DNA from 3 places in the Polaromonas aquatica genome. Region 2 is predicted to be linked to each of the others. Evidence: predicted binding sites of a transcription regulator. Region 2 holds the regulator's gene; each other region holds the start of a gene.
The links. Region 2 encodes LexA, which represses DNA repair genes until DNA is damaged. Its sites were predicted from a motif close to ACTGTATNNNNATACAGT; they were not measured.
Positions count from the first base shown of each region.

Region 1: a site for LexA is predicted at 4,377-4,394, ahead of imuA (translesion DNA synthesis-associated protein ImuA). Genes of this name have one in related genera too.
Region 3: a site for LexA is predicted at 7,145-7,162, ahead of recA (recombinase RecA). Genes of this name have one in related genera too.

Region 1 covers NZ_JBHSRS010000013.1:332,456-343,067, reverse strand. The annotation lists gene ACFQND_RS05775 (error-prone DNA polymerase) at 1-2,168, opposite strand, end outside; gene ACFQND_RS05770 (DNA polymerase Y family protein) at 2,176-3,600, opposite strand; gene imuA (translesion DNA synthesis-associated protein ImuA) at 3,560-4,354, opposite strand; gene ACFQND_RS05760 (sulfite exporter TauE/SafE family protein) at 4,460-5,182, opposite strand; gene ACFQND_RS05755 (disulfide bond formation protein B) at 5,235-5,741, opposite strand; gene ACFQND_RS05750 (DUF1801 domain-containing protein) at 6,051-6,476, shown strand; gene ACFQND_RS05745 (methyl-accepting chemotaxis protein) at 6,591-8,228, opposite strand; partial or broken gene ACFQND_RS05740 (chemotaxis protein CheW) at 8,267-8,719, opposite strand; gene ACFQND_RS05735 (hypothetical protein) at 8,952-9,317, shown strand; gene ACFQND_RS05730 (NAD(P)-dependent oxidoreductase) at 9,246-10,163, opposite strand; gene ACFQND_RS05725 (RraA family protein) at 10,166-10,612, opposite strand, start outside.
Region 2 covers NZ_JBHSRS010000002.1:83,038-93,649, reverse strand. The annotation lists gene lpxK (tetraacyldisaccharide 4'-kinase) at 1-380, shown strand, start outside; gene ACFQND_RS01095 (Trm112 family protein) at 370-552, shown strand; gene kdsB (3-deoxy-manno-octulosonate cytidylyltransferase) at 585-1,343, shown strand; gene adk (adenylate kinase) at 1,532-2,188, shown strand; gene ACFQND_RS01080 (asparaginase) at 2,185-3,141, opposite strand; gene lexA (transcriptional repressor LexA) at 3,283-3,987, shown strand; gene ACFQND_RS01070 (D-2-hydroxyacid dehydrogenase family protein) at 4,785-5,792, shown strand; gene ACFQND_RS01065 (type IV pilus assembly protein FimV) at 5,869-8,100, opposite strand; gene ACFQND_RS01060 (3-hydroxyacyl-CoA dehydrogenase) at 8,210-9,730, shown strand; gene ACFQND_RS01055 (oxepin-CoA hydrolase, alternative type) at 9,877-10,612, shown strand, end outside.
Region 3 covers NZ_JBHSRS010000018.1:392,621-403,232, reverse strand. The annotation lists gene ACFQND_RS10315 (TlpA disulfide reductase family protein) at 1-300, shown strand, start outside; gene ACFQND_RS10310 (DNA topoisomerase III) at 297-3,251, shown strand; gene ACFQND_RS10305 (gamma-glutamyl-gamma-aminobutyrate hydrolase family protein) at 3,373-4,170, opposite strand; gene ACFQND_RS10300 (sensor histidine kinase) at 4,187-5,647, opposite strand; gene ACFQND_RS10295 (response regulator) at 5,777-6,451, opposite strand; gene ACFQND_RS10290 (MarR family winged helix-turn-helix transcriptional regulator) at 6,553-7,050, opposite strand; gene recA (recombinase RecA) at 7,215-8,339, shown strand; gene recX (recombination regulator RecX) at 8,440-8,913, shown strand; gene argC (N-acetyl-gamma-glutamyl-phosphate reductase) at 9,042-9,953, opposite strand; gene sucC (ADP-forming succinate--CoA ligase subunit beta) at 10,245-10,612, shown strand, end outside.

The DNA.
Region 1 (10,612 bases), on a different contig from region 2:
ATGCGCTCCGAAAACTCGGCGCTGTAGCCGTTGCCGACCATGGCGTTCACCAGCCGGTCATGAAAACGCCCTACCCCGCCCTCGCGTTTCCAGGCCGCCATGGAGCGGCGCAAATCGTCGGCCTCGCCCGGCGTGAAATCGGCGGCAATCATGGCGATCTGCATAACCTGCTCCTGGAAGATGGGAATGCCCAGGGTGCGTTCCAGCGCCGGATTGAGTGCCGGGTATTCGGGCTCGACTGTGCCGGTACGTTTAAAAATCTCTCGATTCTTGAGGTAGGGGTGGACCATGCCGCCCTGGATAGGCCCCGGCCGCACGATGGCGACCTCCACCACCAGGTCGTAATAACTGCGCGGCTTGAGGCGCGGCAGCATGGACATCTGCGCCCGGCTCTCGATCTGGAACACGCCCACGGTGTCGGCCGCGCAAATCATGTCGTAAGTTTCCTTGCACTTCAGGGGAATCGTGTGCATCTCATACTGGCTGCCGCGTGTCTGGTTCACCAGCGCCAGGCAGCGGCGAATCGCCGACAACATGCCCAGCGCCAGCACATCCACCTTGAGCAGGCCCATCGCTTCCAGGTCGCGCTTTTCCCACTGGATGATGCGGCGCGCCTCCATGGACGCCGGCTGCACCGGCACCAGCCGCGTCAGCTTGCCCTGCGTCAGCACAAAACCGCCGACATGCTGGCTCAGGTGACGCGGAAAGCCTATCAGTTGCGCCGCCAGGTCCAGCCACTGCATGAACGGGCCGCTTTCTGCGCCCAGGCCGGCTTCGGCTATTTTTGCCGCCAGTGCTTCGCGGCCGTCAAACCAGAAATGCTCTTTGGCAAACCGTTCTATCAAATCGGGCGCCACCCCCAACGCTTTGCCGACATCGCGAATCGCGCTACGCGGCCGGTAGCGGATCACGGTGGCAGCCAAGGCGGCGTGGTCGTGGCCGTATTTTTGGTAGATGTACTGGATCACCTCCTCGCGCCGCTCATGCTCGAAATCCACGTCGATATCTGGCGGTTCGCTGCGCTCGCGGCTGATAAAACGCTCAAACAGCAGTTTGCTTTCTGTCGGGTTGACGGCCGTTACACCCAGGCAATAACAGACCACCGAATTGGCCGCCGAGCCGCGCCCCTGGCAAAGAATCTTCTGCTCATTGGCAAACCGCACGATGTCATGCACGGTGATGAAAAACATCTCGTAGCCAAGCTCTTCAATCAGCGCCAGTTCAAACGCAAGCTGCACCCTGATTTTCCGGGGAATGCGGCGCGAATAGCGGTTTTGGGCCCCTTGCCAGGTCAGCCGCCTGAGCCACCGTGCGGGCGTTTCCGCGGGCGGCACCATGTCGTCCCGGGGGTAGCTGTACAGCTTGCGAATCTCGTCCAGGTTAAAGCTGCAACGCGCCGCCACCTCCTGCGTGGCACGCAGCAGCGCCGCCGGGTAAATGTCGGCCAGCCGCATGCGCGGCCGCAGGTGCGCCTCGGCATTGGCCTGCAGCGCAAAGCCGCATTCATGCACGGATTTACCCAGCTTGATGGCCGTCATCACGTCGTGCAACGGCTTGCGCGAGCGTTTGTGCATCAGCACATTTCCTGCCGCAACCAGTTGCATGCCGGTGCGTTCGGCCACCGCCTGCAACTGCTGCAGGCGCAGCGCATCGTCCAGGCCTTGCAGCAATTCGACGGCCAGCCAGGCATTCAAGCCAAAAAGGCCTTTAGCCCAGACGGCATGAGCGCAAAGCGCTTCTGTATTGATAGCATCGGACAAGGGTGAGAGCAGGACCTCACAATCCGCCAGCGTTGAGAAATCCGTTTCGCCCAACGCCACGCGGTAACTGCCTTTCTCCATGACGTCTCCTGCCTGCCTGGCGATGCTGATGAACTCGCACAGGTTGCCCCAGCCCACAGCGTTGTGCGGCAGCACGACCATGCGAAAGGCATGCTCAGCCTGCACCAGAAACTCGGCCCCCGGCAGCAGCTTGAGGCCAAGCTTTTTGCTCACCAGATGTGCCCGCACCACGCCGGCTACCGAGCACTCGTCGGTAATCGCCAGCGCCTTGTAGCCCAGCCCGAAAGCGCGCTCGGCTAACTCCTCTGCATGCGATGCGCCGCGCTGGAAGCTGAAGTTGCTCAGCGCATGCAGCTCGGCATAGTCGGGAAGCAGGTAGGCAGACATACACAGCTCAGGCAAAAAAACCGTGCAGGTACCACGCATGCTGCCCGGCCTGCAGCCCACCCACGGTCAGGCGTTCGCTGTAAATCCACAGCAAGCTGCCCTGCTGGCTGCGGTAGATAAAGTAGTCGCGCATGGCCGGCGGCTTGCCACGGGCATCCCCGGTATCGCCTGCCATCAGCCAGCCGCTGGCCTCCAGCCGTTGCGGCCCGGCCATGCGCAGCAACGGGCCCTGGTACACCGGGCTGTCACGCAGCGCCTGCAACTGAAGCGGTTCGGGCAGCAGCCAGGTCGGGTACAGCGCCTCCACCCTCGCCTCATCCCCTTTTTTCAAGCGTTTTATGCCTCTGGCCGGCGTTGAACGCGCGCAAGCAGCTATTGATTTAATAGCAGACTGGGCCGAAACCCAGCGCTGCATCTGCTCGGGCCTGTGGTCTGCACCGGCTTGCCAGGACAGCACATGGGCATCGCCCAGGCGCGCGCCAAGACGCTCTATCAGCTCCACCGCACTGTCGCCCTGCTGGCGCGCTTCCATCAGCAGGCTGCCGGTGGCGGCGGCTGAATCGACCAGCCGTTCTGTCACCAGCGATTGCAGGGTCAGGCTGTGGACCGGCGCCGGCAGCTTTTGCTGCGCCAGGTGCTCGGCAACCAGGCGCGCCACGTGGCGCAGGTCCTGCGCGGGCTGGGCGGTACGAATGTCCAGCTCGCCGGTGGGCGCCACATCGCGGCGCCTGTCCAGGTGCCAGGTCAGCCTGAGCGCGCTCAGTCCGCTTTGCCGCCCCAGCAGCCAGGCCTGCAAATGGAGCAGCAATCGCCCAACGCCCGCCATCAGCGCCGGCGCGTGTGTGACCAGCGCATCCAGTTCCAGCTTTTCCTCAAAGTGTTCGGGCAACACCAGCCACGCATAGTCATCGGGCGCGCTGCCGCGGGCGCGGTCCAGCGCTTCGAGCAGGTCGGCGCCAAAACGCCTGGCCACGCCGTCTCGCGGCAGGCGCAGAAGGTCGTCCCAGCTGCGGCAGCCAATACGCTCCAGCACACCCAGGTGCGGGCGCGCGGCGGTGAGGGTGTGCATGGGCAGTTCGGCCACCCGCGTGCGCAGCGCGTCAGGTTGGTCGCGCAACCGTCTCAGCCGCCCAATTGCTATTAAAGATGTAGCACCCTGTGCGTGTTTTACGGTGGCCAGGAGGCTGTTTTCTTCAAAAAACAGTGCCAGGCGCTGCTCCAGCAGCTGCGTCAGCCGTGCCGGGCCGCCAAACAGGCGCAGGCTGCCGGTCACGTCCAGCAGCACGGTCTCGTCCAGCAGCGCCACATGCGGGGTAAAGCCCAGCGCCATGCTGGCCACCGCCTGTTGCGCCGCCCTGTCGTCAAACACTGCCTGCATCGCTTGCGCAGGTTCAGTGGTGATCGAGGTGTGCAATGCGATCCAGCGGCGCATGGACGGGACTTTGCGGTGACGTGACGGGCCGCACTATGGACGCAAACTCTTCGCGCTGGCGGCGCACCCGCTCGCGGCTGGCGGCCAGCAGTGCCGATAGCCGGGCCGGCCGCGTATCCAGCAGCACGGGCGCGGCCAGCGGCGGACCACGGCGCTTGAGCACCGTGAGCAGCACATTGCCGGCATCACCCGCGGTGCCTTCAAGCAGCAGCCGCAGCGGCGCAGGCGATGATTCGTTCTGTGCACGCAAGGGCCTGAATACAAACAGCAGCTTGTTATGCGCATGCGCGGCAATCTGCAGCCGGCGCAAATGCGCACTGCGCGCATCGGGCAGCCAGGCCAACACGGCGGCCACGTCCGCGCACTGCAGAGCCTCGCGCGTGGCCCAGAGCAGCGTTGGCGCATCCCTGCCGTGCGCGCACAGCAGGCGCTGCATGTTGAGCTGACGCGCGCCCAGCGCCGGGCCAAAGGGCAGGTAAGGCGCGCCTAGCAGCACCATCAGCTTGTCGGGCGCCTCTGCCTGGATGGCGGCCAGTGCCGGCGCCACCAGACCCCATTCATGCTGGCCCGGCTGCGGTTGCATCACTTCTGCCAGCGCCCCTTGCGGCCAGCCGCCGCCGGGTAAAACCCGGTTCAGCGCGACATAACCTGTGTCCACCACCTGCAGGCTCGCACTGCCCAGCTCGCCGGCCCGCCACACCTGGGTGTTGGCAAGGTCCGGCAAGGTGCGATGGGCAAATGGGGTGGAAATCATGGGGCGGACATTCTGCTCAATAACTGTATTTATATACAGTATATGGCCGGATTTGATCCACAGACCAATATCGCTCAATACCCCTCAATACGGCTCAGGCACGCCTTAGCGCAGGGCCGTCCAGAGCATGGTCAGGCCGGAAGCCAGCAGCAAGGCGTCCATCAGCAGGCGGAATTTTTCAGGCTCCAGGCTGAGCACAAAACGTTTGGCGATAAAGGAGCCCGCCGTCAGCGAGCAGCCGATGATCAGGCCCTGGGCAATCGCCGCCAGAGGCAAGGCGCCGTAGCTGCGAAAGACCAGGCTTTTGCTGACATAAACGACGAGTGAAGCCATGGCCTCCGTCCCCAGAAATGCGCCCTTCACCAGCCCGTAAGCCAGGAAAAACGGCGTGTTGACCGGCCCGGTAGACACCACGATGCCGGTCAAAAAACCAATGACCGCACCCACCACGGCAAAGTGCCAGAGTTTGAGCCTGAAGTTGCGCACAGCCAGCCAGCGGCGCAGCGGGATCATGGCGATAAAAAACACCGCCAGCACCGCCTCCACAATCCGTGGCGGCAACACCAGCAAGGTACGGGCCCCCAGGGCTGCGGCAGGAATGCCGGTCAGCGCATAAGCGCCCACCACACGCCAGTCCACCTCACGCCACCAAACCGCCACGCGCGAGAGGTTGGCCATGATTGCCGCAATCGCCATGATGGGCACCGCCTCGCGGGGGCCAAAGGCAAGCACCAAAACCGGCATCAGCATGATGCTGGAGCCGAAACCGACGATGCCGCTGATGGTGCCCGCGATCAGGCCGACGGTGAGGACTAGCAGGTAGGTCATGCGGCCTTATTGTGCGCGGTCAGTCTGCAGGGGGCCGCGGCAGCGGCGCTTCTCAGCGCTTGCGTGCCTGCCGCAACACCAGCATCAGCATGACCAGCCCAATCGCCACAAAACAGACAAACGACCAGTTGGCGATTGAGGCGCCCAGAAAGGTCCAGTCGATCTTGGTGCAGTCGCCGCTGCCCTTGAAAATCATGGGGATGGCACGCTTGAGCGGAAAGGTCTCGATCATCCCGTAGAAGTCACGGCCGCAGGATGCGATTTCAGGCGGGTACCACTGCAAAAAGCTCTGGCGCGCAGCAACAAAAGCGCCAAAACCGGCAACGATCAGCGTCAGGACCGAGCCGCCAATCAGCACGCCTTTGCTTTTACCGATGGCAGTCAGCCCGGAAACAATCGCCACCAGCACCAGCGCATAACGCTGGACTATGCACATGGGACACGGCTCCAGGCCGACAACGTGCTGCAGGTACAAACCAAAAGCCAGCATGGCCACACACACAACGGCCGTCAGCGCCAGCACGCGGCGTGGCAACGCGTCGAAATACTTTAAAAACATCACGTTCCTTTTTGATCGATGTACGAATTGTCCGCTGGTTCGTGGATTTCGGCGGGGATAAGTTCCCGGATGGGGGAAATCAGAAGCGTCACCTTGACTATATGCGGCTGGCTTCAGGCCCTGGCGCCTTGGTGGCATATGAGGATTTTTCATGGCAAGTCCTCATCACCAGCCGGAAAGATACTGATATAAACCAGGCAGTTACGACAACAAAAGGAGATGCAGGCATGAACACCCGGCCATGTTGTTTCGCGGGTTTGCGGTCTTACCCACGTTGGAAGTCACCAGGTCGTGAATCGTGAGGTTCGCATGAAACCTTTTGCCAGTGCAGAAGTTGCGGCGAGGTTCAGCGCGTACCCGCCAAATGTACGTCCGAAGCTTCTTGCCCTCAGGGAGCTTGTCTTCCAGGCTGCAGCCACAGTAAAAGGCCTGGGAGAGATCGAAGAATCGCTGAAATGGGGCGAGCCGGCTTACGCCACAAAAGACAGGAGTGGCAGCACGGTCCGGATCGACTGGAAGAAGAAAGATCCCGATCACTACGCGATGTACTTCAACTGCAAAACCAGTCTGGTTGAAACCTTCAGAACCATTTTCCCCAATGACTTCAAGTTCGAAGGAAACCGGGCACTGGTGTTCTCACTGGAAGATAAAGTGCCGCGAGATTCCCTGGAAATATGCATAGTCGCATCACTCACGTATCACTTGAAAAAGAGAAGTGCAAGCGGCGTGAAGTGACGCCCCACCCGTCCAGCGAGAGGACGCCGTCCGGCAAGCCGGGCGCCGCCCCTCATGTCAAGCCTTAAGCCCCATGAAGACCAGCATCCATGCGCCGGTCTTCATGCGATAGCGCTAAAAAACCTCCCAGGCCCCGCCCGCTGCAGGCACACCGGCCATGGCGAGTTTCGGTACAGCGCCCCGGCCATGTTGTTTGCGGTCCAGCTTGAACACACTCACCAGCTGCGACAGGCCACCGGCCTGCTCTTGTAGCGATTGCGCAGCGGCAGCAGCCTCCTCGACCAGCGCGGCGTTTTGCTGGGTCACCTGGTCCATCTGGGTGATGGCCTGGTTGATCTGCTCAATGCCCGAACTCTGCTCATGGCTGGCGGCGGTGATCTCGGCCATGATGTCGGTCACGCGTTTGACGCTGTCGACAATCTCGCCCATGGTTCTGCCGGCTTCGGCCACCTGGCTCGAGCCCTCCTCGACCTTGTGGACGGAATCGTCGATCAGGGTCTTGATTTCCTTGGCCGCAGTCGCTGAGCGCTGTGCCAGGTTACGGACTTCAGCGGCCACCACGGCAAAACCACGGCCCTGCTCGCCGGCACGGGCGGCTTCTACCGCGGCGTTCAGGGCCAGGATGTTGGTCTGGAAGGCAATGCCGTCAATCACGCTGATGATTTCAACGATCTTGCGCGACGACGCATTGATGGCACCCATGGTGTCCACAACCTGGGAGACCACACTGCCACCGCGTACGGCGACGCTGGAAGCGGATACCGCCAGCTGATTCGCCTGTCTGGCGTTGTCTGCATTCTGCTTGACCGTGGAGGTCAGCTCTTCCATGGAAGCGGCAGTTTCTTCCAGGGAACTGGCCTGCTCTTCGGTGCGCGAGGACAAATCCTGGTTGCCGGAGGCAATCTGGCTGGACGCGGTGGCGATGGTGTCTGTACCTTGACGGACTTGCCCCACCACCTTGGCCAGGTTGGCATTCATGTCCTTGAGCGCCTGCATCAACTGGCCGGTCTCGTCCTTGCTCGCCACCTCAATATGGCTGCTCAGGTCACCGGCAGCAACGGTTTCGGCCAACTGGACGGCCTGGTTCAGCGGGCGGGTGATGCTGCGTGTCGTCAGGGCACTGAGCAACACGCTCATCAGGATGGCCGTGGCCGCCAATACCAGCACAATCATGTGGGACTCCAGCACCTGCGTTTCCGCATCCTTTTGAGAGGCCTCCATCAGGCCGGCTTGGAATTTGATGACATTGTCGAGAACGGCAAAGTAGGTCAATTGCACGGGACGCAATTCATTGAGAAGCACAAGCTTGGCCTCATCGATGTTTCCCTCTTTGGCGAGCTTGAGGAAATTCGCTCTCAAGCTTGAGAACTTCTCCCTGATATCGATCAGTTCCTTGATGTTCTCCCGGCCTTTCTCCGAGAGGATGGTCTTGTCCAGCACAGCGATGGCATCCGAGATGTTTTTTGAATTTTTTTCGATTTGTTCAAATTCTTTCTGGATGGCTTGCGCATCCGACATCAAAAGAATATTGCGCATCTGCCTTGCGGTTTCATTCAACTCATCCTTGATCGTGTGCGCTAGAACCGTCTTGGGATAACGGTCATTGCTCATCTGCGTGATCTCATCGCCCAACAGGCCAATGCGGCTATAGGCGAGCGTCGCGAGCACGATCAGGCATGCAATGACAACACCAAAACTCAAACCCAGTTTGCGGCCAATTTTTAGATCCCTGAAGTTCACAATATTTCCCATCTTTTATGAAACGATTTTCCAAAGAAGCCAGGAGAGGTTCAGGCTGCCAGCTTGTTAGGCAGCCCGATCATTGCCTGGCATGCGGTTTTCCGAATCCACCAGAATCAGCATGCGCTCGTCCAGCGCGCCCAGGCCAGTCAGGTAGTCGGCGTCCAGCGCAGCACCCATTTCGGGTGCTGGCCTGACCTGTTCCGGCGTGAGCGTTTCACGTCCGGGACACTGTCCATCACCATGCCCATGACCCGGCTGGCGATGTTGAGAATGGGCACTATGGCACCGCGCAGGTTCACCATGCCTTTGATGTGTTCCGGTGCCTTGGCAATACGTGTGACTGCGCCGTAGCCGAGCAACGCCTGCACCGTCTGGATATCACTGCCGTACGCTTCCTCGCCCAACGCGAAGGCCAGGAACTCCAGTGTCTGCACGCCGAGGCCATGGGGCCGCGTATGTCGTCGTCTTGCATAGGCACTCCTTTGGCAATGGGAAGGCATGTACGCGGCCGGATGCTTTTTCCTTTTTGACAGGAAGACAAGCAAGCTGCGCTATATGCCTGATTTGCTTATCGGCAGGTTTTGACGGAACTTAAGAACAACCCCGGAAAAATCGCGAAATCGCCAACTTTGCCGACCGAAGCCATCTGATCTCCGAATTTAATTACTGAAAAGAATAATTAAATGCAAAATATGAAGGAGATTGCGATCCGCAAACCTCTGGCCTCCTGGCTTGGCACCTGGAGCCTGCCATCCGGCAATGATGGCGCGCAAGCAGTTGAGCAAGCAGCTTGTGCAGGCGCGAATGGATGCCGCCGATGCAAAGGTCAGCGAAGAACCTGGTATTGGGGGAAAGTCGTTCTTCGGCGTTTCGGCCAGGGGGGCGATGTACGTGTTCCTGAAGAAGAACAAGATCGTTGGCGTCAGCCTCGGCGGCACCGCGCCCGGCAAGGCGGCAGCCACCAGCAGACCTTTGCGCAACGCCACGCAGGCTTTGGCAGCCAGGGTTTCGCCACGACTGGCGTGCTCAGGCCGGCGGCACTCGCCTGTCCTGCACCGTTGCGCCCAGCGCATCGTCCAGCAAGGCCAGTGCATCTGAAATTTGATGCGGAGGCACGCCCTGCAACTGCGCGGCCACCGCGGTTGCAGCGGTAGCGGCGAGCCGGTCGCGGATTGCCTGCGTGATGACCGGGTTGACGCCGGTTTCGCGCACAGCCGCAATCGACATGTCAAGCTCGTGCATGCGGCGCTCTGCATGCAGCAGATGCGTCGTCACCAGCAACTCAGCCGATGCGGCCGCAGGCCGTGCATCGAGCCAGTCGCAGAAAGTGCCCAGAACCTCGGTCTCGACGCCCAGGCGGCGCGCGGCCACCAGCGCTTCCACATAAAGCACTTCCAGGCCTTTGGCCAGGACGCTGCGCACAATCTTGATAGACGCGGCCTGGCCGGGCTCCGTGCCCACGGCGCGCACGCGCATGCCCAACGCACCCAGCCGCTGCGCCACGAGCCCGGCATCGGGGCCGGACACGATGATGGGCATCCTGATGCCATCGGCCGCCGCACCCAACACCGCACCATCGACAAAGCGCCGGCCTGCGGCCTGTACGGCATCCGCCACCGCGCGTTTCTCGCGCGGTCCCATGGAGTTCAGGTCCAGGTAAATCGCATCGGGTGCAAGTGCGGGTGCGCAGGCACGCGCCGCATCAACGGCACCCTGCGGCGTGACTGCCGAGAACACGATGTCGGCCTCGCCCAGGCCAGCCGGCGTTGCCAGCCAGCGTAAACCTGCGGCTTCGGCGCGGGCCTGGGCCTGTGCATCGGCTGGCAGGTTATAGGCCAGCACGGTCTGCACGCCCTGGGCGCGCAGGCCGCGGGCCAGCGAGGTGCCCAACTGGCCGACGCCGATCAGGCCCAGCGGTGTTTGCAGGTCGGGTGTGGTTAGCATGGTCACCATTTCTCGGGCGGCAGGATGCGCGCGGTTTCTTGCGGGGAGGCGCCCTGCTCCAGCGCCGCGACCAGTTTTTCTTCACGTACCGTGGCGGCTTGCGCTCGTTCGAGCACGGCGGCCGCCACTTCCAGCGGCACCACAATCACGCCGTCGCAGTCCCCCAGCAAAAGATCGCCGGGCCTTACCTGCACACCGGCAATATCGACCGGGCCATTGAATTCCACCAGTTCAATGCGGTGCTTGCCTGTGCGCGGCGTGATGCCGCGTGCCCAGACGGCAAGGTGCATGGCGCGCATGTTGGCCACATCGCGCACGCAGCCGTCAATCACCAGGCCCTCAATGCCAGCTTCCTTGACAGAGGTGGCCATGAGCCCGCCAAAGTTGGACGCGTCGCGGATGCCGCGCGCCTCGATCACCATCACGTCACCGCGCTGGCACAGCGCAAC
Region 2 (10,612 bases):
TGGCCGACCACGCCGTAGCCATGGATGGCAGCAAGGTTTCGCTGAGCAGCTTGCGGGGACAGCCATTGGTGGCATTGGCCGCCATTGCCAATCCTGACGCCTTTTTTGACATGCTGAGATCATCCGGTTTGAGTCTTGACCGGACGATCAGCCTGCCGGATCACTACGACTTCTCGGGCTACCAGTTGGCCGTTCAAAAGGGCACGACGGTGCTGTGTACCGAGAAGGATGCGGTCAAGCTCTTCAGGCAGCCCGCCATGGCATCCATCCGCCTGCTCGCGGTTCCGCTGCAATTTGTGCCCGAGCCCACTTTCCTGTCCGCCGTGGATGCGCTGCTGGCCCCCCTGCTTTCTCAATTACCATCACGCCATGGACACTAAACTGCTCGAACTCCTGGTTTGCCCGGTCACAAAAGGGCCTCTCGAATATGACCGCGAGAAGCAAGAACTCATATCGAAAAGCGCCCGGCTGGCCTATCCCGTTCGCGATGGACTGCCCGTGATGCTGGAAACCGAGGCACGGACGCTGACTGACGAAGAACTCGGCCTGTGACTGTTGACTGAATTGCACTTGACTTCATTGGCATGAGTTTTACCGTTCTTATTCCCGCACGCCTGGCCTCCACCCGCCTGCCCAACAAACCCCTTGCAGACATTGGCGGCGCACCCATGGTGGTTCGCGTTGCGCAACGCGCATTAAAAAGCGGCGCCAGCCAGGTCGTGATCGCGACCGACAGCCAGGAAGTCATTGAAAAATGCGCTGACTTTGGCATCCGGGCGGTTTTGACCAGGGGCGATCATCCCAGCGGTAGCGACAGGCTTGCCGAGGCCTGTGACATCCTCGGCCTGTCCGACGATGCACTGGTGGTCAACGTGCAGGGAGATGAGCCCCTGATTGACCCCGGCCTGATTGATGCAGTCGCGTCGCTGCTCTCGGCCCGCCCCGATTGCGCCATGAGTACTGCGGCTCACGCCATTGAGGAACTGGCCGATGTGCAGAACCCCAATATCGTCAAGGTCGTGCTGGATGCACGCCAGACCGCGCTGTATTTCAGCCGCTCGCCGATTCCGGCCGCACGCGACTTTGCGGGCCAGGCGTGGTGGAAGTCCGGTAGTGCCTTGCCCAAACCGTTGCGCCATGTAGGCATCTATGCTTACCGCGTGGGATTTTTAAGGCTGTTTCCGACCTTGCCGCAAGCCCCTATGGAGCAGCTGGAGTCACTGGAGCAGCTCAGGGCCTTGTGGCATGGCCACCGCATCGCGGTGCACATCACCGACACGGCCCCGGGGATTGGCATTGATACACCGGAAGACCTGATCCAGGTTCGCAAACTATTCCCGTAGATCGCCATCCCGGGCAGCCTGTGTAAGCTGACATCAAGAGGTGCATGCTATCCTTGGAAAAACGGTTGCGGTGCTTCTGATTGGGTGTCAATCTCCCGGCATATGCCGCCGCCTCTCCGACTTGCCCGGCAACTGACGGGATGACTTGGCAAGCAATCCACTGAATTCATAAAAATACGAGGACATCCATGAGACTGATTTTGTTGGGCGCACCTGGTGCAGGCAAAGGAACCCAAGCTACTTTTATCTGCCAGAAATACAACATTCCGCAGATTTCGACAGGCGACATGCTGCGCGCAGCCGTCAAGGCCGGCACCCCGCTGGGGCTTGAAGCCAAAAAAATAATGGACTCCGGCGCCCTGGTGAGTGACGACCTGATCATCAACCTGGTCAAGGAGCGCATTGCACAGCCCGACTGCGACAAAGGTTTTCTGTTTGACGGTTTCCCGCGCACCATTCCCCAGGCAGACGCCATGAAGGCCGCTGGTGTCAAGCTGGACTATGTGCTTGAAATCGACGTTCCCTTTGAGGCCATCATCGAGCGCATGAGCGGCCGTCGCTCGCATACCGCATCCGGCCGTACCTACCATGTCAAATACAACCCGCCCAAAGTCGAGGGCAAGGATGATGTGACCGGCGAGCCCCTGATCCAGCGCGAGGACGACAAGGAAGAAACCGTACGCAAGCGGCTGGAGGTATACAGCGCCCAGACCCGCCCGCTGGTGGACTACTACTCCCGCTGGGCCAAGGCCGAGCCGGCGCTGGCCCCCGCCTACCGCGCCATCAGCGGCATGGGCACCGTTGACGAGATCACGGCAAGAGCTTTCGCAGCACTGGCAGCTTAAGCTGCGCCTTGCGCCATCAGGGCAAGCATCAGGGCGATGCGCGCCTTGACGGGGCTCAGGCCCCGTGAATCATCAAAAGCATCACCGGTTTTAGGCAACACCCGGCCATTGGCGCAGCGGCTTGCCCGGATGACACGAACGCCGGCGGCCTGCGCCTCCAGCAAGGCAGCTTCAAGATCGCGGTGCGCCGTTCCATTGCCCGTGCCCGCAAGCACCAGGCCCCGCACACCCTGGGCAACCAGAGCCTCCACCACGGCCCCGCCGACACCAGCGTAACTCATCACAATCTCCACCCTGGGCCACGGCCTCCCTGCAAATGCTATATTTTTAATAGCTGGTTGCGCACGTTCCACCTCGGCCATGGGCCAATTCCTCAATATTTTCAGCTGACCTTCCTCCACATAGGCCACAGGCCCGGCATCGCCCGAGCTAAATGCATCCAGCCTGTAGGTATGGGCCTTCTGGACATCCAGCGCGCCGTGGACCACACCTGCGCAAACCACCGTCACACCCTGCGCCCCGGCATGGCGTGCCACGGTGACCGCATCCAGCATGTTTTGCGGCCCATCCGGCGCAAGAGAGGTCGCTGGCCGCATGGCGCAGGTCAGCACAACAGCCTTGGCGGGGTTCAGCACTGACTGTAAAAAGAAGGCCGTCTCTTCGATCGTGTCCGTGCCGTGTGTCACCACCACGCCTTGCACATCGTCCCTCGCAAGGAAATAGCCAACCCGTTCAGCCAGCTGGCCCCACACCGCAAAAGTCATGTCCTTGCTGTCAAGCTGGGCAAGCTGCTCGGTTATCAGCTCGCCTGCCGCAGCCAGCGCAGGAATGGCCTGCACCAGTTCATCCACACCCACTTGCGCGGCGGTATAGCCGACGTTGTCAAAGGCATTGCCGGCACGGCCTGCAATGGTGCCCCCTGTCCCCAAAATCACGATCTTTTTACTTTGCATAACTGAATTGGTTTTGAATTGACTTGCGTTTCGCAAAAAACTGGATGAAAATACAGTTACTGGTTATTAACACAGCTTGATCGAGGCAATGCATACTGCTCCGACCTGTTTCGTTGCCAAGACCTCCAAGGAGTTTTCGCCATGAGCACTTTGAATCACTTTTCCGATATGCCATCTGAAGGCCCCAAACTCACAGCCCGCCAGCAGCAAATCCTGGAATTGATCCAAAGCGCCATCGCCCGTACCGGTGCGCCGCCCACCCGGGCCGAGATCGCCACCGAGCTGGGCTTTCGCTCAGCCAACGCCGCCGAAGAACACCTACAGGCGCTGGCACGCAAGGGTGTCATTGAACTGGTCAGCGGCACCTCACGCGGCATACGACTGCGCAGCGACACCCTGCGTACATTGAACGAATCACGCATCAAACAGTTTTCCCTGCCGTTGCAAAGCCTGGCCCAACTCGCCCTGCCTCTGGTGGGGCGAGTTGCTGCTGGCAGTCCCATTCTCGCGCAGGAGCACATTGAACAAACCTATTATTTTGAGAGCAGCCTGTTCCACAAGCAGCCCGACTACCTGCTGAAAGTCCGCGGCATGAGCATGCGGGATGTCGGCATCATGGACGGCGACCTGCTTGCCGTCAAACAGGCCAGCGAAGCCAAAAACGGGCAGATCGTTGTGGCTCGCCTTGGCGACGAGGTTACCGTCAAGCGCTTCCGTCGCACCAAAAACCTGATTGAGTTGTTGCCTGAAAACCCCGACTTCAAAACCATCGTGGTGGAACCCGGTGAACCCTTCGAACTGGAAGGCCTCGCCGTGGGCCTGATCCGCAACACGATGCTGATGTAACCGACCTGACTGCGCAGCAGGTGGCGGGCGTTTGGCTAACCGATTGGCCAACACCCTGCTGCAGCGGTCTTCTTGCGGCAGCATGGCCGCATCGCAATCCTGCCTGTGTAAACCTCTCTTAATCCGGAGCTCATCATGGGAATCAGCAGTTTTTCACCGAATCTTTCACGCATACCAGTACTTTCTGCTTTGCTCGCGCCATGGCAAGCCCTGCTTTCGCTGTTTGTGGCCCCACAAGCTGTTATTGCAAGCAGCAGAAATACCCGCCCTGCCAGTCAAAACATGCAGCTCTGCACAACAAGCGGCTTGCCGCGCCTGGCTGCAGCGAGGGCTACAGCAAAATCCTGCCGGGCCGCTGCCCCCCTCACCCGCTCAGCACCGAGCCGCCTGAGAATTGTGCGTGCATTTGAGGCCGGCATGGGACCGTCCTGTGCAGGCCGGATGGTGATTTCAGGCCGGATGGCGGATGTATGTGCAGAGCTGGACCGCATGGCACAGCGCGAATCGGTCGCACATTAAACCTGCGCATCCCATGGCGCCCGCGCGCTGTTCGGCATCCGGAATTCTTCCGCATTCCGGCCAGAGGACGTCATGTCACGTGATGCACCCGCCTGACCGCGCGGCAGCTCGCCTGCATCAGGTCAGCGCATCGTTGCAAATGCCCGTTCACCGTGAGCTGAAAACGTGCTGCCGGAGTGCGTCACTGATACGAAGGAATTCTCTTTTACCCGCAAATTAATGCCCATACCCCAGTGAGGCAAACCCGGAATTGAAAAACTTGCAGGCACAATATCGGCATGAATATTGTGATCCTCGACGACTACCAGGACGCAGTGCGAAAACTGGCCTGCGCCTCCAAGCTCGACGCCTACCCCGCAAAGGTCTATACAAACACCGTCAAAGGCATTGGCCAGCTATCGGTTCGGCTCAAGGATGCGGAAGTGATTGTGCTCATTCGCGAGCGCACGCACCTCAGCCGCCAATTGATCGAAAAACTGCCAAAACTCAAAATGGTCGCCCAGACCGGGCGGGTCGGCTCGCATGTTGATGTGGGAGCCTGCACTGAGCGCGGTGTTGTAGTGGCCGAGGGCGTCGGATCACCGACGGCGCCGGCAGAACTCGCATGGGCACTGATCATGGCGGCCATGCGGCGCATACCCCACTATGTCGCCCACCTGAAGCACGGCGCCTGGCAGCAGGCCGGACTGAAATCAGTGTCCATGCCGCCAAACTTCGGGCTCGGTTCCGTATTGAAAGGCAAAACCCTGGGCATATGGAGTTACGGAAAAATCGGGCAGCTTCTGGCGGGCTATGGCCGCGCCTTTGGCATGCGTGTCGTGATCTGGGGACGCGAGGCTTCGCTGGAGCGCGCACAGGCCGACGGATTCGAGGTCGCCAGCAACAAGAGCGAGTTTTTCGAGCAGAGCGACGTCCTCAGCCTGCACCTGCGTCTGAATGATGAGACCAGCGGCATCGTGACACTCGATGACCTTTCGCGCATGAAACCAACCGCACTGCTGGTCAACACATCGCGGGCAGAACTGATCGAACCAGACGCACTGATCGCAGCACTCAATCGTGGCCGTCCCGGACTGGCTGCAGTGGATGTGTTCGAGTCCGAGCCCATCCTGCAGGGGCACGCCCTGCTGAGGCTGGAAAACTGCATCTGCACACCGCACATAGGCTACGTGGAACAGGACAGCTACGAGATGTATTTCGGCGCCGCGTTTGACAACGTTGTCAATTTCATCAAGGGCACGCCGACGAACATCGTCAATCCGGGCGCCCTTCAGGTCCGGCGCTGAACGCGCAGCCCGCATGACTCCGGGCCTGCAGTGCCTCGGCAAAGCCTGTTGCATGCACCCGGATGTTGACGCAGTTTCAGGCTTTCGGTGAGCGTTTTGGCTGGTTCGCCTCTTTGACTGGCGAATCGAACGACTCGAAGTCAATCAAATTGCCAATGCCCGCAGCCGGGGCCTGAACTTCTGGCTGTGCCTTTGCGCTGGCAGGCGGGTCGACCGGAATATCCGCAGCAAATTGCGCAAAGAAATTGAAATCCGAGTCAGTCGTGCTTGTGGGTGGGTCTTCGCTTTCGCCGGCAATCTGGCTCAGGTCAAGGTCAAGGTTCAGCCCCGGCGAGGCGGCTGGTGGCAGCACAGACTCAAGTAGCGGCGGGCTCTCCAGGCTTTCGGGGTGCCTGTCCTCCACCACGCTGGCAGACAGCGGCTGAATCGACGTCGAGGCAAACTTCACGGTCCGGTCCTGGGCATACGCTGACTCCGGCAAATCAAATTTCATCATCCCCGAATCCGAACCAGCCCCGGGGTTGATGATTTCCCTTGCCACCGCGTACAGAAGCAGCAACTCTCGATAGGCCTCCACATCGAAAGCTTCGGCGCTGGTATCCGGCCTCCGGAAAATGGACTCCTCAATCACTTCGAGCACTTTGGGGGAGGGCCACAAGGCCTCAATGCGCGTCAAGGCGCCCTGGTAGGACTCAAGGCCGGAACTGGCGTCGGTGTAAAAATCAAATGCCGGTATCTTGGCGTTGAAGTGCTGGTTGAAGTTTTCACGTAAAGCTTCGTAATCGGCCCGGCGCTTGAGCTGGTGATAGAGGTTAAAGAGATCGAGATATACCAGCGCACTGGTCTGGTCGTTGTCGTCAATATGGCTGCGCAGCACTTCTATGGCCTGTTCGTGCTGGCCAAGGGATACAAAAAAGTCCGCCTGCTGCTGGACGTCAAACAACTCCTCGGCCTTGGCGGCCCGCGCCGGATTCGTCATGCTCAAGGCAAAGTCCGAGCGATCCCTTCGGGACAGCGGCGGCAATGAATCCAGTGGCGGCCGGGAAACAGGTCCGGCCACTGAAAAGCCGGACTCCTCCAGGCTGACATCCAGGTCCAGGTCCAGCGCGGTCCCTTTGGATTTTTTGGCCATCTTCCGGCTTTTCTCCGATACCTCGTCGTCCCCCGGTGCAGCGAAAATTCCGGCCCCAATCGCGCTATTGGCCCATCCCTTTTCATCGGGCCCGTTTTTACGCCACCAGGGTAAATCGTCAACACCGCTGTTCCGCGTCCATGTCCCCCGGCGCAAGAGATACGCCAGCGCGGCCACCGCCAATAGCAAAAGAGCCACCAGCGTATACACCAGCGCATTGGCATAACGCTCGGATTGGGCCTGCTTCAGCTGTCCGTCCAGTCCCTCAATGGACTGCCTGTTCTTCTGGGTTTGAACCTGCAGGCTGCGCACCGAATTTTCCAGCGACTGCAGTTTTTCGGCATCCCGCAGGATGTCCTGGGGCTGCGCCGTCAAGGCACGCCAGAGCGCCGCAGCGGCAGAACGCTCCTGCGGACTGGACGCGGGCACGCTGAGCAATTCGGCGGATGGCCGCAACTGGGGGTCCCTGTCAATCGTCAGGTCCAGCGGCTCCAGCTTGAGCCGTGCACTGCCCTTTTCTGCAGCCCTGGTGTCTTTGGCAGCCTGCCCCTTGCGCCTGGTCGTTTGTTTGACTTCCGGCGTCGCCGCACTGGACGCACTTCCGGGTTCAGCCTGCGCGGGCGCAGTCGCGGCGGTCCGGGCTTTTGTGCGGCGAGCCGGTTTGGCCGGGGCGGGATCGGCTATTTGCTGGCTTTGCAGCCCATTGTTTGCGACAACGGCGGCGGGCGATGCCGGGGTTGCCGGGGTTGCCGGGGTTGCCGTGGTTGCCGTGGGGCCAGGAACCCGTCCCGCCGCACCAGCGGCCTGCGGTAACACGGGCAGGTTGGCCACGTCCGATACCGGATCCGCCAGCATCACATAACGTCTTTCAATCTTCTGCTGGCAACCGACCCGGACGTAAAGGGTCACCACCGGCTCGTCTACCGGCACGGACGACCGGATGCGGATAACCGCATCCTGCGTGGCTGGCGATGTTTTTTCCGCGGATACCCGGACGCGCGACTTGTCCAGTTTGTTGTCCGCATAAAAAACATCGGCATCGATGCACAGGCTGGCCGGGTCTTCCTGTGCGTCGAGCACCGCCTGCACGGAAATATCCAGCGGCCGGCCTATCAGCGCGGCCCCGCGATGCCGTCCCAGCGACACGGCTGTGCTGCTGGCCGCAGCAAACAGCATCAGACAGCCAAGGACTGTTGCTCTTTTTTTCACAGCGGAGAATGTAAGTTCATGTGTCTGATTTTGGCACAGCCCATACATCGCTGTCCGTGCGTAATAATACTTTTCCATGAAACCCTTTTACAAAACCGTTGGCGTTGTTGGCACTGGTGCCATGGGACGCGGAATTGCACAAATCGCCGCGCAAGCCGGCAGCCTTGTCAAACTGTTTGATCTACAGCCTCAGGCAGGCGAAAAAGCGAAAGCCGCGCTGAGCGAACAGTGGGACAAACTGGTAGCCAAAAACCGGCTCGATCCGGCCCTGGCCGCCGACCACAAAGCCCGCGTCCTGACCCTGGACGCATTGGCCGGACTGGCCGACTGCGATCTGGTCATCGAGGCCGTTGTCGAGCGGCTGGATGTCAAGCAGTCACTGTTTGCCGAACTGGAAGCCCTGGTATCGCCGCAAGCCGTGCTGGCAACCAATACCTCGTCCTTGTCCGTAACCGCCATCGCGGCAAAACTGAAACACCCCGGGCGCTTCGCGGGCTACCACTTTTTCAACCCGGTTCCGCTGATGAAGGTGGTGGAAGTCATTGCCGGGCTGAAGACCAGCCCAACCGTCTGCAACAACCTGATGGACTATGCCCGCCAGATGGGGCACACACCGGTACTGGCGCAGGACACACCGGGTTTTATCGTCAACCATGCGGGTCGCGGCTACGGCACCGAAGCACTGCGCATCGTCAGCGAAGGCATTGCCGATTTCGCCACCATAGACCGTATCCTGCGCGACCAGGTCGGCTTCAAGCTCGGCCCTTTCGAACTGATGGACCTGACCGCACTTGATGTTTCGCACCCCGTCATGGAGTCCGTCTACCGCCAGTACTACGACGAAGCCCGTTATCGCCCCAGCGTGATCACTGCCCAGCGGCTGGCTGGCGGCATGCTTGGCCGCAAGACCGGTGAAGGTTTTTACCGCTACACCGACGGTGTGATGCAAACTACCGCCGAGGCCCCGGTCCCCGAGGTTGCTGAAATGCCGCCGGTCTGGGTATCGCCGCGCGCATCGCGGCGTTCGGAACTGCTTCAACTGCTCAAGGACCTGGGCGCCAAAATTGAAACCGGGCAATCCGCCTCGCCGCAGGCCCTGATGCTGGTGGCACCGCTGGGTTTTGACATCACTACCGTTGCGGTTGTCGAGCGGCTTGACCCGGCACGCACCGTCGGCATTGACATGCTGATCGACGATGCCGCCACCAAACGGCGCGTACTCGCCACCAACCCGGCCACACGCACCGACATGCGCAACGCGGCGCATGCCCTGTTCGCGCGCGACGGCAAGGCTGTCAGCGTGATACGCGACAGCGGCGGCTTTGTCACGCAGCGCGTGGTTGCCACCATAGTGAACATCGCCAGCGACATCTGCCAGCAAGGCATATGCAGCCCGAAAGACCTGGAAACCGCCGTCACGCTCGGTCTGGGTTACCCCATGGGCCCGCTGGCCATGGGCGACCGTTATGGCCCGACCAACATCCTGGAAGTGCTGTTCAACATGCAAACCGTCTATGGGGACCAGCGCTACCGCCCGTCCCCATGGCTGCGCCGCCGTGGAGCCATCGGCCTGAGCCTGATGCACGAAGAGGAATGAAACACCCCCGTTGGATGCTCACTTCGTGTCGCACCCTCCCCCCTCAAGGGGGCGGCGCCTGTGGCCTGGCAAAGCCAGTTCCACGGCCCCCACTTGAAAGGGGACCCAGTTGCTTATCCCTCATTTCGATGCATTGGAAACACTAAATGGCAGGCGCACTCAAAAGTACCAGTGAGGGCCAGACCCTCGTCCTGACAATCAGCAATCCCGAGTTCAAAAATGCGCTGGGGCCTGAGATCTATGCCGCCGGGGTTGAAGCCCTCAATGCCGCAGAAAACAATCCGGACATCCGCAGCGTGGTGATCACCGGTGAAGGCGCCGTGTTCTGCGCGGGCGGCAACCTGCAGCGCCTGCAGGCGAATCGCCGCGAGCTGCCTGAGGTACAGGCCCAAAGCATTGACGGCCTGCACAACTGGATTGATTCGATCCGCACCTATCCCAAACCGGTGATCGCAGCGGTTGAAGGCGCAGCGGCAGGCGCCGGCTTCTCGCTGGCACTGGCCTGTGACTTCTGCGTGGCGGCCGACAACGCCGTCTTTGTGATGTCCTACAGCACCGTGGCGCTGTCACCCGACGGCGGCGGTAGCTGGAGCCTGGCCCGAGCCCTGCCCCGCGCCCTGGCCAGCGAACTCCTGATGGCCGGCGAGCGCATCAGCGCCCAGCGGCTGCATGACTTTGGCCTGGTCAATCGGGTGACCGCCTCTGGCGCTGCCCTGCGCGATGCGTTCAAGCTCGCCGAACGCCTCAATGCCCGTGCGCCCAACGCACTGGCCAGCATCAAGGACCTGATCAACGATGCGCCCGGCAATACGCTGAGCCAGCAGCTCGCCAGCGAGCGCGACCACTTTGTCCGCAACCTGCACCATGCCAATGGCGGCGAAG
Region 3 (10,612 bases), on a different contig from region 2:
CATATAGAGGCCTTGTGGCGGGCGCAAAAGGCCAACGGGCTGGAGGTGCTGGCGCTGTCGATTGATAAACAGCCCGCCGCCGTTAACTATATGAAGGCCAAGGGCTACAGTTTTCCCGCCGGGATGCTGACACCGCAGGTGGCAAAGCTGTTGCCCAAGCCGGTGGGGCTGCCGGTGGTGGTGGTTTTGAAGGTCGGCGGCCGGGACGGCAGCTCAGGCCCGATTAAAGGCAAGGTTGTTTTTGCCGAAAGCGGGGAAATGTTCCCCGAAGATGTAGAAGGTTTGAAGAAGTACTTATGAAAACTCTGGTGATTGCAGAAAAACCCTCGGTCGCACAAGACATTGTGCGGGCGATTACGCCTACCGCGGGCAAGTTTGAAAAGCACGACGAGTACTTTGAGAGCGACGAATGGCTGGTCACCTCGGCCGTCGGCCACCTGGTGGAAATCCAGGCGCCGGAGGAGTTTGACGTCAAGCGCGGCAAGTGGAGCTTTGCCAACCTGCCGGTGATTCCGCCCTACTTTGACCTGAAGCCCATGGACAAGACCAAGACGCGGCTCAACGCCATCGTCAAGCTGGCCAAGCGCAAGGACGTGGGCGCCCTCGTCAACGCCTGCGATGCGGGCCGCGAGGGCGAGCTGATCTTCCGGCTGATTCAGCAGTACGCGGGCAGCAAGCTGCCTGTCAAGCGCCTGTGGCTGCAGTCCATGACGCCGGCGGCGATCCGCGAGGGTTTTGAAACCCTGCGCAGTGAAAAGCAGATGCAGGGCCTGGCCGATGCGGCACGCTCGCGCTCGGAGGCCGACTGGCTGGTCGGCATTAACGGCACGCGTGCCATGACGGCGTTCAACTCGCGCGATGGCGGCTTCTTTCTGACCACAGTGGGCCGGGTGCAGACGCCTACCCTGTCCATCGTGGTGGAGCGCGAGGAAAAAATCCGCAGCTTTGTCAGCCGCGACTACTGGGAGGTGCATGCGACTTTCCTGGCCGAGGCCGGCGAATACCCCGCCAAGTGGTTTGACCCGAAATGGAAAAAATCCGTCGCCAATGCGGACAATGCCGAGCCCGACGCCGAACTCAAGGCCGACCGCGTCTGGTCTGAAAAGGAAGCCCGCGCGATTGCCGATGCCGTGCGCGGCAAGACCGCCACGGTCACCGAAGAAAGCAAACCGACAACGCAGGCCGCAGGCCAGCTGTTTGACCTGACCTCCCTGCAGCGCGAGGCCAACGGCAAGTTCGGCTTCTCGGCCAAGACCACCTTGTCGATTGCGCAAAGCCTGTATGAACGCCACAAGGCGCTGACCTACCCGCGTACCGATTCGCGCGCGTTGCCCGAGGACTACCTGCCGGTCGTCAAAAAGACCTTTGAAATGCTGGAGGACAGCGGCATGCGGCACCTGGCGCCGCACGCGGCCACGGCGCTCAAGGGCAACTACATCAAGCCCAACAAGCGCATTTTTGATAATGCCAAAGTCAGCGATCACTTTGCCATCATCCCCACGCTGCAGGCGCCCAGCGGCCTGAGCGAGGCCGAGCAAAAACTGTACGACCTGGTGGTGCGCCGCTTCATGGCAGTGTTTTTCCCGAGCGCCGAATACCTGGTGACCACACGCATTTCTCAGGTGCTCGAGCACAGCTTCAAGACCGAGGGCAAGGTGCTGGTCAAGCCCGGCTGGCTGGCGATTTACGGCAAGGAAGCCGAAGACGAAAACACCGACGAAAAAGACAGCAAGACGCTGGTGCCGGTCAAACCCGGCGAGATGGTCCTGGCCGAAACAGTCGATGCAAAGGGCCTGAAAACCCGGCCACCCGCACGTTACAGCGAGGCCACCTTGCTGGGCGCCATGGAAGGCGCCGGCAAGACCATCGACGACGACGAGCTGCGCGAAGCCATGCAGGAAAAAGGACTCGGCACACCGGCTACCCGCGCCGCGACGATCGAGGGTTTGATCGCCGAAAAATACATGCTGCGCGAAGGCCGCGAGCTGATCCCCACGGCCAAGGCCTTCCAGCTCATGACCTTGCTGCGCGGGCTGGATGTGCAGGAGCTTTCAAAGGCCGAACTCACTGGCGAGTGGGAGTTCAAGCTCGCGCAGATGGAGCATGGCAAGCTCAGCCGCGAAACCTTCATGGCCGAGATTGCCGCCATGACGGAGCGCATGGTCGCCAAGGCCAAGGGCTATGACAAGGACACCATTCCCGGCGACTACGCCACCCTGAAAACACCCTGCCCCAATTGCGGTGGCGTGGTGAAGGAAAACTACCGCCGCTACACCTGCACCGGCAAAAGCGGTGACGATGGCTGCGGCTTCTCGTTTGGCAAGACCCCTGCGGGCCGCACCTTTGAAACGGCCGAGGTCGAGCAGTTCCTGCGCGACAAAAGGATAGGCCCGCTGGACGGCTTCCGCTCCAAGGCCGGCTGGCCCTTCACCGCCGAGATGGTCATCAAGTTCGACGAAGAGACAAAAAACTACAAGCTGGAGTTTGATTTCGGCGACGACAAGAACGGCGAGACCGGCGAGATCGTGGACTTCAGCGGCCAGCAGTCGCTGGGCGCCTGCCCCAAGTGCGGCGCCGGTGTTTTCGAGCACGGCAAGAACTACGTCTGCGAGAAATCGGTACCGACCAATGCCCAGCCCACGCCCAGCTGCGACTTCAAGACCGGCCAGGTCATCCTGCAGCAGCCGATCGAGCGTGAGCAGATGGTCAAGCTGCTGGAGACCGGCAAAACCGACCTGCTCGACAAGTTTGTTTCCATGCGCACGCGCCGGCCCTTCAAGGCCATGCTGGCCTGGGACAAGGAAGCCGACAAGGTGAATTTTGAATTCGCCCCGTCGAAGTTCCCGCCGCGCAAACCCGCTGCGGCCAAAACCGGCACGGTGAAAACACCTTTCGGCAAGACCGTGGCTGTAAAAGCCGCCGGCGCGCCTGTAGCCAAAAAAGTGGCTGCAAAAAAGGTTGCTGCAAAAAAAGCGCCCGCTGCCAAAACCGCCAAACCCAAAGTTGCACGTGTCGCCAAGCCGGGCTCAGGCCTCAAACCCAGCGATGCGCTCGCAGCGGTGATTGGCGCCGAACCGGTGGCGCGTACCCAGGTGATCAAAAAGCTCTGGGATTACATCAAGGCCGAGGGCCTGCAGGACGCGGCCAACAAGCGCGCCATCAACGCCGATGCCAAGCTGCTGCCGGTTTTCGGCAAGCCGCAGGTGACGATGTTTGAGCTGGCCGGGATTGTGGGCAAGCATCTGAGCTGATGCCTGTTGTCAGGCCAGCTATGTTTTTCATAGCTGGTTGCGCTTGATTTGCTTGGGCTGCAGGCCCTTTTGATGCCTGGAAGGCGCTGTTTTTCGGTTGCATGCGGCTTTATCGCGGGTATCAGCTGCCGTTATGGCTTTTCGCCCTGGCAACTGCCGACAGGAAGTCCTCCAGCACGGCCCCGTCGTCAATGGTGTCCGAGCCGGGTTGGTGAAACTCCGGGTGCCACTGCAGCGCGGCGATATAACTTTTGGAGCGGTCCTTGCGGCGTATCGCTTCCACAATCCCGTCGGTCACGCTGAAAGCCTCGGCTTCAAACTCGGGCGAGAGCTCCTTGATCGCCTGGTGGTGGATGCTGTTGACGCGCACCCTCTCCACGCCGGGGTACAGGCGGGAGAGGTGCGAGCCCTGCACGATGTCCACGCTGTGGAAGTTCAGGTCGTAAATTGCGGCGTCGCGGTGTATGAATGATTCGGGCACCTGCGTGTTGATGTCCTGGTACAGCGTGCCGCCGTAGGCCACATTGAGCAGCTGCAAACCGCGGCAGACGCCGAACATGGGTTTGCCGACGGCTTCAAAGGCGGCGACCAGCGCCTTGTCGTATTCGTCGCGCACGCGGTCGCCGGACCACTGCTCCTGCAGCGGCGTTTCGCCGTAACTGCCGGGCCAGACGTCGGCGCCGCCGTGCAGCACCAAGCCGTCCAGCCATTCGGCGTAATGCCTGTAGGTGACGTCACCGCGCTGCGTAGAGCCCGTGGGACAGGGCACCATGACGACCATGGCGCCCGAGGACATCAGCCAGTGGGCTATCGACTGCTCGACGTACTGAAGGGTTTTGCCGCTGAAGAATGAGCGTGTGGGGTCGGCGTGTGAAAAGCAGGCCGAAAGGCCGATCTTGAGGCGACTTGCGGTGACCATCGTGTATCTTTCACTTTCAGGCTTGACCTGTGCGGTCCATACCTGCAAAGCGTACCGCAATGCGCGTGCCAGGTCCATTCGGCGGCGTAGGTGGATGACCCGCAACAGTGGCGTCCTCGATGCTGATTGTGGCGTCGTGCTGGTTGGCGATTTCCAGCACGATGGCCAGGCCCAGGCCGGAGCCGTCCACATTGGTGCCGAGTGCGCGGTAAAAAGGCTGGAACACCAGCTCGCGCTCCGACTCCGGAATGCCCGGCCCCGAATCCTCGACCAGCAGCACCAGCACGCCGCTGAAACGGTCCGTCAGCAGCCGCAGGGTGACCTGGCCTTTTTCGGGCGTGTAGTTGATGGCGTTGTCCAGCAGGTTGCGCACCAGTTCCTTGAGCAGGGTCGGGTTGCCTTCGAGCTGGCCGGCCTGGTCGCCGGCGGCGGGGCCGTCGTAGCCGAGGTCAATTTTCTTTTCAAGCGCACGCGGAACCGAATCGGCCATGACTTCCGAGACGATGAGCACCATGTCAAGCTGTTGTTTGGCCAGGCTGCGGCCCGTGGTTTCGGCGCGCGCCAGCGCCAGCAGTTGGTTCACAGTGTGGGTCGCGCGAATGCTGGACTGGCCTATGTGCTTGAGCGATTTTTTCAGTTCATCGGCATCGGTTTCGCGCTGTGCCAGGTCGGCCTGCATGCGCAGGCCGGCCAGCGGCGTCTTGAGCTGGTGTGCGGCATCGGCCAGGAAACGTTTTTGCGTGTTCAGCGAGACCTTGAGCCGGCCCAGCAAATCGTTGATGGACGACACCAGCGGCGCGACCTCCTCGGGCACGGCGGTGTCATCCAGCGGGCTCATGTCGTCGGACTTGCGCGCGCGAATGCGTTTTTCCAGCTGCGCCAGCGGCTTGATGCCGCGCACCAGCGCCAGCCACACCAGCAGCACGGCCAGCGGCAGGGTGACGAACTGCGGCACCATGGTGCCCTTGACGATTTCCGTGGCCAGGGTCTTGCGTTTTTCCAGAGTTTCGGCGACCTGCACCAATACCGACCCGCCATTCTTGACCTCGACCTTGATCCAGGTATAGGCCACGCGGACGTCCTCGCCCTGAATGACATCTTCGCGCAGCCGCACTTCGCCGTCGGTGGCCTTGTCCTCGTCAGGCGGCGGCGGCAAGTCGTGTTCGCCGCTGAGGTATTCGCCGCGCGTGCCCAGCACCTGGTAGTACACCAGGTCGGTGTCGTCGGCCCGCAGGATTTCGCGCGCCGGCCCGGTCAGGTTGAACTGCACCTGGTTGTTCTTGACGACCACCAGCTTGGCCAGCGCCTGTACGTTGTATTCAAGCGCGCGGTCAAAAGGCTTGCCGGCAATGTTTTGCGCCACCAGCCAAGTCAGCGCCAGGCTGATGGGCCACAGCAGCAGCAGTGGCGTGAGCATCCAGTCGAGGATTTCGCCGAACAGGCTTCGGCGCTCACGCTGAAAGAGTCTCAGCGCCATGCTCGACGCAGGCAGATGCGTCCCATCCCATGCCAGTCCGAGACGCGGAACCGGCTTCGCCGGGCCGCAGGCGCAGCGGCCCCCCCGGGGGGCAGCGCATTACACGCGGTGAAAAGCGTGGGGGCCATATCAGCCAGGGATCTTCTCCAGGCAGTAACCGAGGCCGCGCACAGTCGCAATCCGCACCGGCCCTTTTTCAATCTTCTTGCGCAGGCGATGGATGTAGACCTCGATCGCGTTGTTGCTGACTTCCTCGCCCCATTCGCACAGGCGCTCCACCAGCTGGTCCTTGCTCACGAGGCGGCCGGCGCGTTGCAGCAGCACTTCCAGCAGGCCGAGTTCGCGCGCCGACAACTCCACCATCTGGCCGTCTATGGTCGCCACGCGTCCGGCCTGGTCGTACACCAGCGGGCCGTGTTTGATGGTGCTGCTGGCGCCACCCATGCCGCGGCGGATCAGCGCGCGCACACGGGCTTCAAGCTCCTGCAATGAAAACGGCTTGGCCATGTAGTCGTCGGCGCCATAGTCCAGTCCCTTGACGCGCTCTTCAACGCTGTCGGCTGCTGTCAGGATCAGCACCGGCAGCGCCGAGCCGCGGGCGCGCAAACGCTTGAGCACTTCCAGGCCATGCATGCGCGGCAGGCCGAGGTCCAGGATCAGCAGGTCAAATTCGGTATTGGTGAGCAAGGCCGCATCGGCTTCGGTGCCGCTGGCTACATGGTCCGCAGCCGCGCCCGAAGCGCGCAGTGTGCGCAGCAGGCCATCGGCAAGAACCTGGTCGTCTTCAGCAATCAAAATACGCATGGCTGTCTCCAGATGCCGGTTCCGCGCGGTGGCTGCGCGGTCAGCGGTTTTTACTTGTACTGCAAATTTTAGGCTTTTGCACCCTGCGGTTTGCTGACAGATCAAGCGCCCGCGTAGGCCTCCAGCCCCAGCGCCACTACGGTGGCCACATCCTGGCCCACGGCCTGCCGGAATTCATCCTCGGCCTGGGCCACCGCGTGCCTGAAGGCTTCCAGCCAGAGCAGGCCCGATGCGGTGAACACCACCTGCCTGGCCCGCTTGTCATGCGGGTCGGCCTCGCGCGTGACCAGGCCCCAGGCCTCGCACTGGCTCACCAGGTCGCCCATGGCCTGTTTGCTCATGCCGGCGCTGTCTGCCAGTTCGGTCAGGCGCGAGCCGCCGACAGCGAGGTGGCGTGTGATGTGGATGTGCGCGGCGCCGACCTGGTCGCGCGCTGCAAGGTTGGACAGTGCCAGCGGGACGTTGACATTGCTGGCCATGAGCGTGAGCACACGTTCGTCAAAACGGCGCAAGGCATGGCCGAGCAGGCGGCCCAGGTGCGTGATGCGCCAGCTTTGATCACTGCCCTGATCGCTGCCTTGGACTTCTGTTTTTTCCATCAGATCATGCTAACTCAATTGGTCAGGCAAACTGACTAAAAACAGGGTTTACTTATTTCAATGGCGCCAATAAAGTACTGGTCATGCATCCAGCGCTGTAATTAAAAGCAGAGACTGGAATTGATGCCAAAGTTTTCAACACATTGATTTTCAAGGAGATTTTCATGGACCTGCCGAACAAAGCCGCTGTCGCCCCATCCGCCGCCCTGAACACCGAAAAAGCCAAGGCCCTGCAGGCCGCGCTGGCCCAGATCGAAAAGCAGTTCGGTAAAGGCACCATCATGAAGCTGGGCGCCGGCGAGGTGATCGAGGACATCCAGGTGGTCTCCACCGGTTCGCTGGGGCTGGACATTGCCCTGGGCGTCGGCGGCCTGCCACGAGGCCGTGTGGTTGAAATCTACGGCCCGGAATCGTCCGGCAAAACCACGCTGACCCTGCAGGTGATTGCCGAAATGCAAAAACTGGGCGGCACCTGCGCTTTCGTTGATGCCGAGCACGCACTGGACATCCAGTACGCGCAAAAACTGGGCGTGAACCTGCAGGACTTGCTGATCTCCCAGCCAGATACCGGCGAGCAGGCGCTCGAGATTGTTGATTCCCTGACCCGCTCCGGCGCGGTTGACCTGATCGTGATTGACTCGGTGGCGGCGCTCACGCCCAAGGCCGAACTCGAAGGCGAAATGGGCGACTCCCTGCCCGGCCTGCAGGCCCGTTTGATGAGCCAGGCGTTGCGCAAGCTCACCGCCACCATCAAGAAGGCCAACTGCATGGTCATCTTCATCAACCAGATCCGCATGAAGATAGGCGTGATGTTCGGCTCGCCCGAAACCACCACCGGCGGCAATGCGCTGAAGTTCTACGCCTCCGTACGCCTGGACATCCGCCGCATCGGCTCCATCAAGAAGGGTGAAGAGGTGATCGGCAACGAAACCCGCGTCAAGGTGGTCAAGAACAAGGTGGCCTCGCCCTTCAAGACGGCGGAGTTCGACATCCTCTACGGTGAAGGCATCAGCCGGCTGGGCGAGGTGCTGGACCTTGGTGTGGCTGGCCACATCGTCGAGAAAGCCGGTGCCTGGTATGCCTTCAACGGCGAAAAAATCGGCCAGGGCCGCGACAACTCGCGTGAGTTCCTGAAAGAAAACCCCGAACTCGCCATCGAGATCGAGAACAAGGTGCGTGAATCGCTGGGTATCCCGCTGGTGCAGCCGTCGCAGGTGAGTGCTTCGGAGGAGGCCGGAAAGGCTGACAAGCCTGGCAAAGCAGAAAAAGCGCCAAAAGTAGCCGCCTGAGGCCGCTTTTACATGCCAAACAAGGCTCTGGCCAAGGCAGAATGTGCGCGGCAAGCTATTAAAAAGGTAGCAAAAAGTGCGTCCTGATGAGCATGCCCGCATGAACGTGACTGCGCCGGCGGCCAGGACTGGCTTTGCGCTTTCGCTCAAGGGCAGGGCCCTGCGTTACCTCGCGGCCCGCGAACATTCGCGGGCCGAGCTGGAGCGCAAATTGGCCCCGCATGAGGAAACGCCCGGCCAGCTGGCCCAGGTGCTGGACGAGTTGCAGGCCAAGGACTTCATCAGCGAAGCCCGCGTGGTGGAGTCGGTCATCAACCGCAAGGCAGCGCGCTTTGGCGCCTCCCGCGTGCGGCATGAGCTGCTCGGCAAGGGGCTGGGGGCTGAATTGGTGGCAAACGCGATGGACGGCCTCAAAGCGACCGAGCTGGAGCGCGCACGCGAAGTCTGGCGCCGCAAATTTGGCGAGCCGGCAGCAGACGCTGCCGCACGGGCAAAGCAGATGCGCTTCCTGGCGGCGCGTGGTTTTGGCGGTGAAGTGATCCGGCGTGTGGTATCGCAGTCGGAAGATGATTAAGTGACCAAGGGGCTGGAGGCAAGCGAGTCGCCCGCAGCCTCGCTTGCCCCTGAATTTCTAGTGAAATAGGCGACTGGCCAGCGTAAACAGCCCGCAAGCAGCTATCAATTTAATAGCGATTGACCGGGTTACAGCCCAAGCATCAGCTTCAGGTTCTGCACCGCCGCGCCGGAAGCACCCTTGCCTAGGTTGTCCAGCCTTGCAATCAGCACGGCATGGCGGTAGGTCTCATTGCCGAAGACACGCAGTTCCATCTTGTTGGTGTCGTTCAGCGCCAGCGCGTCCAGCTTGCCGGATTCGGTTGCGGCTTCCACCGTCACCCATTCGCTGCCCGCGTAATGCCGCGCCAGCGCGTCTTTCAGTTGTGCTGCGGTCGGTTTGCCTGGCAGCAGGTCCAGGTGCAGCGGTAATTGCACCAGCATGCCCTGCTCAAAGTTGCCGACGGACGGGATAAACACCGGGCGGCGGCTCAGGCCGGTGTATTTCATGATTTCCGGCAGGTGTTTGTGCTCCAGTCCCAGGCCGTAAAGTTCAAACAGCGGCGCGGTGCCGGCCTTGTAGGCCTCAATCATTTGCCGCCCGCCGCCGGAGTAACCGCTCACAGCCGGAAGGCTCAGCGGGAAATCGGCAGGGATGAAGCCGGCATCCACCAGCGGCCGGATCAGCGCAATCGCGCCGGTGGCGTAGCAGCCCGGGTTGCCCACGCGGTCGGCCGCGACCACGGCGGCACGCTGGGTTGAGGTGAGCTCGGGAAAGCCATAAACCCAGCCCGGCGTGGTGCGATGAGCTGTGGATGCATCGATGATTTTTGGTTTTTTGCCCGGCAGGGCGTCGATCATGGCGACCGATTCGCGTGCCGCGTCGTCGTGCAGGCACAGGATGACCAGGTCCACCCCGGCCATCAGTTCGCGCTTGGCAGCCGCATCCTTGCGCAGCTCGGGCGCAATGCTGACCAGTTCGATCTGCGGCATGGCCTGCAGCCGTTCCCGTATCTGCAGGCCCGTGGTGCCGGCTTCTCCATCAATAAAAATCTTGGGCATAAAACTCTCGGGTGAACTTGGACTAATTTTTTGACGCGAATCAGGTATCAGGTGCTAATTAGATGGCAAAGAGCCGCCGGATGCAGCGGGCGAGGCCCTTTTCCCCTACGTAAGACCAGCAAAAGGATTGTGCGTCGCACCATGATACAGTTCTGCGTTGCTACATCCAACGGCCGCTAACATGGCGTTTTGAGTCGGCATGGCCTGTTTTCACTTCTGTTAAACAGCACCACGGCCCCCGCGTAAACCTCTGTTGCACCCCCCTTTTTTACTGAATTCTGAAGGTTTTCCATGAAAATTCACGAGTACCAAGGCAAGGAAATCTTGCGCAATTTTGGTGTGCCTGTGCCGCGCGGCATTCCTGCGTTCACGGTGCAGGAAGCGGTGGAAGCCGCACAAAAACTCGGCGGCCCGGTGTGGGTGGTCAAGGCCCAGATCCATGCGGGTGGCCGCGGCAAGGGCGGCGGCGTGAAGGTTGCAAAGACCATTGAAGACGTCAAGCGCATTGCCGGCGAAATCCTGGGCATGCAGCTCAAGACCCACCAGACCGGCCCTGAAGGCCAGAAGGTTCGCCGCCTCTACATCGAAGATGGCGCCGATATCCAGAAGGAATACTACGTTTCCCTCGTCACTGACCGTGCCTCCCAGAAAGTGGCCTT